2 regions of the Oscillibacter sp. KLE 1745 genome follow, and region 2 is predicted to be linked to the other one. Evidence: riboswitches for the same ligand, from Rfam matches in the RefSeq annotation. Region 2 holds a riboswitch; the other holds the start of a gene.
The links. Region 2 has a riboswitch for thiamine pyrophosphate ahead of tenA (thiaminase II). Riboswitches for the same ligand answer to the same signal wherever they lie in the genome.

Region 1 (3,404 bases), on a different contig from region 2:
GCCGGGTCTTGCCGCCGTACTGGACACAGCTGACGGCGAAGCGGAAGTGCGGCCACAGTCCCAGCCGTTCCATGGCGGAGCGGGCCTGGAACGCCTCGCTGGCGGTGGCGATGCAGCAGGAGATGCCGGAATCCGCCAGCCGGGCCAGCAGCCGGGCCGCCCCGGGCTTCATGGGCACCCGGGACCGGTACTCCTCCGTCACCAGATCGTTGAGGGTGTCCATCAGCTCCTCCGGCGTGGTGGAGAGGGAGAAGCGGCTTCGCAGGTACTCCGCCGCCTCCCGGCGGCCCATCTCCTTCAGGTCCCGGGCCAGATCCTCCGGCGGGTCACCGCCGTACCGGCGCACCAGATCCACCGGGGCCTTCTGCCAGATGTACATGGAGTCCGTCAGGGTCCCGTCCAGGTCAAAGATGGCGCCCCGGATGTTCATCGGGCGATCTCCTCCGAGAGCCGCAGCAGCTCCTCCGCCGCCGCCTTCACGTCGGCTTGCGCGAACAGGGCGGAGACCACCGCCACGCCGTCCAGACCGCAGTTCTTCAACTCCAGAATATTGTCATGGCTGATGCCGCCGATGGCCACCACCGGGATGTCCACCGCCGCTGTGATGGCCCGGATGGTCTCCCGGGAGATGGGCTTGGCGTCCGTCTTGGTGCCGGTGACGAAAGCCGCGCCCACGCCCAGGTAGTCCGCCCCCGCCGCCTGGGCGGCCAGGGCCTCTTCCACGGAGTGGGCGGAAACGCCGATCAGCTTGTCCGGCCCCAGCAGCTCCCTAGCCCGGCCCGCCTCCAGATCCTCCTGGCCCACATGAACGCCGTCCGCCCCGGTCTGGGCGGCGATCTCCACATTGTCGTTGATGATGCTGACAGCGCCCTTTTCCCGGCACAGGGCCACGAACCGCTCCGCCTCCGCCAGGAAATCCGCCTGTCCCATGTGCTTTTCCCGCAGCTGGACGATGCCCGCCCCGCCGTCGACGGCTGCCGCCACCTGACGGAGCAGGCCCTCCGCGTCATGAGTCCAGGCCCGGTCCGTCACGGCATACAGCCGCAGCCGCTTGGGGTCGATCTTCATATCACTCCATCCTCTCTGTCAAAAAAACCGCGGACATACCAAGAGCGGTCGTCCGCGGCTGTGCGCCTCATGATTTCCCTACGTTGGCATGATCCACATCAGGTAAAGGGTCAAGACCTGGCTGGCCTCCTCTCAGCCCGCGCCAGCGGGCTCCCCATTTTCTCGCCTCTCATCATACGCCTTTTTCCCGGGAAATGCAAGCAAAACCGCCTGCTGGGCAAATCTTTACACAAGATACTGCTTGACAAATTCCCGCGGGCGGTGTCATAATAAATGCGACAAAAACAGGGGAGCCCTCACGGGCTGAGAGGAAGCGGACCGCTTCGACCCTTTACCTGATGTGGGTAATGCCACCGTAGGAAGTTATGTATGAGCATCCGGCACGGCGGGCACCCTCTCAGGCGCCCGCTGTTTTTTACTTTGAGACGGAAGGGATGTGCATCGGCGAAAACAACATCCGGCACCCCGGGGACCACCGGGAGCGGGCTGAGGGGGAGCGCCCTGGGCCCGGGCCGGCAAAGCAGCGATGGGAAGCCGTGTTCCGGCGTGAGAGGAGGCCAGAAAGCCTCGACCGATTTTCCACAGCAGGCGGATGCCCGCCTGCCGACCTTGCATGGCAAGGGGAAAACGCTGTTTCGCACGCTGTTTTCTCCCTGCAAATTCTGATGGATCAAAGGAGCGATCTCTATGAAAACCAATTCCAAGAAGCTGGCCCTGGCAGGCGTGCTGTGCGCCGTGGCCGTGGTGGGCAGTATGCTTCAGTTTCCCGTATTCGGCAGCCAGTGCGCGCCAGTGCAGCACATGGTGAATGTCATCTGCGCTGTGTTCCTGGGCCCGGGCTACGGCGTGGCCGTGGCCTTCCTGGCCAGCCTGCTGCGCAACATCTTCGGCTTAGGCAGCCTCCTGGCCTTCCCAGGCAGCATGTGCGGCGCCCTGCTGTGCGGCCTGGTCTACTGGAAGACCAGGAATCTGCCCGCGACCCTAGCGGGCGAGGTGTTCGGCACCGGCATCATCGGCGGCCTGCTGTCCTATCCTGTGGCGGTGGCCTTTATGGGCGTAGTGGCCGGCTCCATCGCCTTTTACGCCTATGTGGTGCCCTTCCTGGTCTCCACCGTGGGCGGCTCCATTCTGGCCGGCATCCTGGTATTCACCCTCCAGAAGAGCGGCGCCCTCAAATCCATGCGGGCCGCATTGGAGCATTGATCCCAACTGAGAAAGGGTCCTTCCATGCTTGATTTCACCCGTCTGGACAAAGTCCGCCGCCAGCGGCCCCTGATCCACTGCGTCAGCAATATCGTCACCGCCAACGACTGCGCCAATCTGGCCCTGGCCGTTGGCGCCAGCCCCATGATGGCCCAGGCACCGGAAGAGATGGAAGCCATCTCCGCCGTCAGCGACGCCACGGTGCTGAACACCGGCACCCCGGATGCGGAGAAATTCCGGGCCTGCCGGATCTGCGCCGTCTCCGCCCGTCATCCGGTGGTGCTGGACCCGGTAGGGGTGGGCGCAAGTCCCTGGCGGCTGGGACAGGTCCGGGCGCTGCTGGACCTGTTCACCCCGTCCATCCTGCGAGTGAATCTGGGGGAGGCCCGGGCCCTGCTGGGGTCGGATGGGCAGGAACAAGGGGTGGACAGCCCGCTGCCCGCCAGCCGGGAAGCCCGGAGGGACACCGCCATGGACCTGGCCCGGCGCCGCGGAACGGCGGTGCTGCTCTCCGGTCCGGAGGATCTCATCACCGATGGGGCGCGGGTCTGGTGCGTCACCGGCGGCAGCGGCCGGATGTCTCTCGTCACCGGCACGGGCTGTATGCTGTCGGTGCTGTGCGGTGTGTTCGCCGCCGTGGAGCCGGACGCCGCCGCGGCGGCTGCCCTGGCCTCCGCCTTCTGGAAGATCTGCGCCCGCCGGGCGGAGCACCTGGCCGCAGACCGGGGCAGCGGCAGTTTCCGCACGGCGCTGCTGGACGCCGCCAATACGCTGACGGCATCTGACGCCGCCCGCGAGGCGGAGATCCTGACTCTCTGACAAAGAAGCCCGCCCGGTCCTGACGGACCGGACGGGCCTTCTGTTTTGCGAGGCAGGCGATCACTCCAGCTCCCGGGTCTCAAACATCTCCTCAAAGGAACGGATATAGTAGTCCGCCAGCCCGCGGATCTCCTCCTGGTGTGCCTCCTCGGACGCGTCGTACACCGCCGCCACCCGGAACCCGGCGGCCTTGGCGGTCTGGATGGCGTGGAAGGCGTCCTCAAACACCACCGTGTCCTTCTTGTTGGACTGAAGGCGGCGCATGGCCCGCTCGTAGATCTCGGCGCTCTCCTTTTTGCCGACCCCCACCTCCG
Region 2 (3,404 bases):
GGAGGACACCTGCCAGAGCGCTCTGCTGGTGGAGAGCCTGTTCGGCAGGGCCCGGAACTGCCGGGACGTGCTGTTTGTCAGCCTGGGGGACCGGGTGGGCAGCGCGGTCCTCAGCGGCGGGCAACTGTGCAGGGGCCGGGGAGGACGGCCCCTGGGGCTGGGCCATGTCACCATCTGCGCCGGTGGCCGTCCCTGCCGGTGCGGCGGCCGTGGCTGCCTGGAGCTGTACGTTCGTTCGCCGGAGGTGCTGAAAAAACTGTATCATCGAACGGGACTGGAGGCTTCCTACGCCGATTTCTGCCGGATAACCGGCAGCGGGGAAGTAGACCGGGTGTTCCGGGAGACCGTGGACTTTCTGGCTGCAGGGATCGCCAGCGCCCTGAATCTGCTGAACAGCGAACTGGTGTTGCTGGGCGGCGACGGACTCTGCTGGACCGACCGGCACGTAGCGGATCTGGAATCCGCCATTGCCCGCCTGCGCCCAGCGGATGGGGGCGGCAGAGTCCTGGTGAGAAAGCCGCGCTTCCTGGGGGAGGGAGCGCTTCTGGGGGCGGCCTGCGGCGGGATCGCCCGGATCTTCTCGGGGGAGCTACCTCTTCAAAACGGGTGATTTCCCGGGGCGGCTTGCCGCAATATCGGAAATCCCACAAAAAGTACATTTTTCTCCTATAAAAACATCAGCTAAACGATTGACATTGAACGCTGGAAATGGTTTAATAATCGATGCGAATGATTGCAAAACCACCTCAGACAAGGAGGACCACTGGTGGACCTTTACAGCGTTGGCGAGATGCTAGTTGACTTTTTGCCGGGCAGTGAGCCCGGAAGCTATATTCGAAACGCCGGGGGCGCCCCTGCAAATGTGGCCATCGCCGCCGCCCGGAACGGGTTGGAGGCGGCCATGTGCTGCTCTGTGGGGGATGACGACTTCGGGCGGTACCTGCTGGGCACCCTCCGGGAAAACAGGGTGCGCTGTATCCGGCGGGAGCCCTGCCGGGAGGCGGTCACCACCATGGCGTTTGTCTCTCTGACGGAGGAAGGGGAGCGGAGCTTCACCTTTGTCCGCAAGCCTGGGGCGGATATGTTCCTTCGGGAGGAGGACGTACGGGAGGCGGACATCCGGGACACGGTGATCGTCCACGCCGGGTCGTGTTCTCTCTCCGCCTCCCCGGCGGCAGAGGCCACGGCCAAGGCCCTGCACCTGGGTCGGGAGATGGGCAGGCTGGTGAGCTTTGATGTGAATTACCGGGACATGATGTGGAACGGCAGTCAGGAGGCCTGCGCCGCAAAGGTGCGGGAGATCCTGCCGGACGTGGATCTGCTGAAGATCTCGGAGGAGGAGGCCGATATGCTGGGGGGCGAGGCGGAGCTGCCCGCCCTTATGGAGCGGTACGGATTGACGCTGGTGGTGCTGACCCTGGGCGGTCAGGGTGCCAGAGGATATTTCCGGGGGCGGCGCCTCGCTGTCCCGGGTCGGCGGGCCTACTGCGCGGATGCAACCGGCGCCGGAGACGCCTTCTGGGGCGGAATGCTGTCTCAGATGCGATTCCGGGGTGTCACCCAGGCGGAGCAGCTGACGGAGCCGCTGGTGCAGGAGGCGCTGGAGTACGGCAACGTCAGCGGATGGCTCTGTGTTCAGGGCAGAGGGGCGATCCCCTCCCTGCCCACCCGGCAGGAGATCGAGCGGCATCTGGTGTAAATGCGGGATTTTTACCGAAAACCGGGAAAAATTTATTGACAAAAAGAAGACGGGCTTTTACAATAAAACGTGCAAGGGAGCTTCCGCGAGGAGGCTGAGATGAGGGGCCGGTCCCTCGACCTGACCTGATGTGGGTAATGCCAACGTAGGGACGCAGCACAAGCTATTCGTGCGGAGTCTCTTCCGCACGGAAGAGATAGGATTGGAGCGAAGGCGGGGTGTCCCAAAGGGGACCCCGCCTTTTTGCATGGGGCGGACCGGCCATTGGATAGGAGGAATACGAATGAGAACGACACAGCGGCTGTACGAGGCCGCCCATCCCATCTGGGAGCAGTGCCATGACCATCCCTTTGTCCGGGGGATTGGAGACGGCAGCCTGGACCTGGAGAAGTTCCGGTGGTTCCTGCTGCAGGACTATCTGTACCTGTTCGACTACGCCCGGGTGTTCGCCTACGGTGTAGTGAAGGCCCGGGACCCCGGCCTGATGCGGACCTTCTCCGCCAATGTGGACGCGATTCTGGGCGGGGAGATGAAGGTCCACCGGGCCTACATGGCTCGGTTGGGCATCACGGAGGAGCAGGTGTTTTCTGTCCAGCCGGCCCTCTCCAATTTGTCCTATACCCACTACATGCTCTCCTGTGCCGCCGCGGGCGGGCCGGCGGAGATCATCGCCGCCATCCTCTCCTGCTCCTGGAGCTATGCGGAGATCGGCACGCGCTTGGCGGCCATCCCCGGCGCGGCGGACCACCCCTTCTACGGCGAGTGGATCCGCAGCTACGCGGGGGAGGACTACCAGAAAACCAACGACGCACTGGTGGAGCTGATGGACACCCTGGCGGAGAGCTGCACGGAGGCGGAATACCAGCGGCTGGAGGAGATCTTCGTCAACTGCAGCCGGTATGAGCTGGGCTTCTGGGAGATGGCCTGGACGCTGGAGCGATGACCATGCTGGAATTTCAGAACGTCTCCTATCAGTACCCCAGCGAGGACTTCGATATCATCGACCACCTGAGCTTTGCCGTGGAACCCGGCTCCTTCCACTGCATCATCGGCATCAGCGGCTGCGGAAAGAGCACCATCTTCCGCATGACCAACGGACTGCTAAAGCCCAAGGCGGGGACCATTCTGGTGGAGGGGAAGTCCATTGTGGGACGCAAGCACTACTGCGGCTATATGCCCCAGAAGGACCTGCTGTTCCCCTGGCGAACCGTGGGAGAAAATGTGGCGCTGCCCTTGGAGATCCAGGGGGAGCTGACCCGTGCGGAGCGCCGGGACCGGGCGGAGGCGGCGCTGGCCGACGTGGGACTTGCCGGCTGCGGCAGCAAGATGCCAGACGAGCTCTCTGGCGGGATGCGGCAGCGGGCGGCCTTTGCCCGCACCATGCTGACGGGCTGCGACCTGCTGCTGCTGGACGAGCCCTTCTCCGCCCTGGACTTCCTCACCCGGATCTCCATGCAGGAGTGGCTGCTGGACCAGTGGCAGCGGCACAAGAGGACCATCCTCTTCATCACCCACGACGTGGAGGAGGCGCTGTTCCTCTCCTCCAGCGTGCTGGTGGTGGAGCGCACCCCCATCCGGGAGCTGGCGGAGATTCCGGTCCCCGCGTCCTTCCCGCGGGACCGCTCCTGCCTCAAACTGCCGGAGATGGTGGAGCTGAAGGAGCATCTCATCGACCTTCTGCGAAAGCAGGTGACCCCATGAAAAA

Region 1: another riboswitch for thiamine pyrophosphate. It lies ahead of thiW (energy coupling factor transporter S component ThiW); the one in region 2 lies ahead of tenA (thiaminase II).

Annotation. Positions count from the first base shown of each region.
Region 1 is NZ_KI271741.1:58,158-61,561, forward strand. It holds gene HMPREF1546_RS11870 (HAD family phosphatase) at 1-430, opposite strand, end outside; gene thiE (thiamine phosphate synthase) at 427-1,068, opposite strand; TPP riboswitch at 1,127-1,234, opposite strand; TPP riboswitch at 1,345-1,447, shown strand; gene thiW (energy coupling factor transporter S component ThiW) at 1,756-2,271, shown strand; gene thiM (hydroxyethylthiazole kinase) at 2,296-3,090, shown strand; gene HMPREF1546_RS11890 (HAD family phosphatase) at 3,151-3,404, opposite strand, start outside.
Region 2 is NZ_KI271762.1:4,652-8,055, reverse strand. It holds gene HMPREF1546_RS15065 (ROK family protein) at 1-610, shown strand, start outside; gene HMPREF1546_RS15060 (carbohydrate kinase) at 767-1,699, shown strand; TPP riboswitch at 1,763-1,869, shown strand; gene tenA (thiaminase II) at 1,983-2,642, shown strand; gene HMPREF1546_RS15050 (ABC transporter ATP-binding protein) at 2,645-3,400, shown strand; gene HMPREF1546_RS15045 (ABC transporter permease) at 3,397-3,404, shown strand, end outside.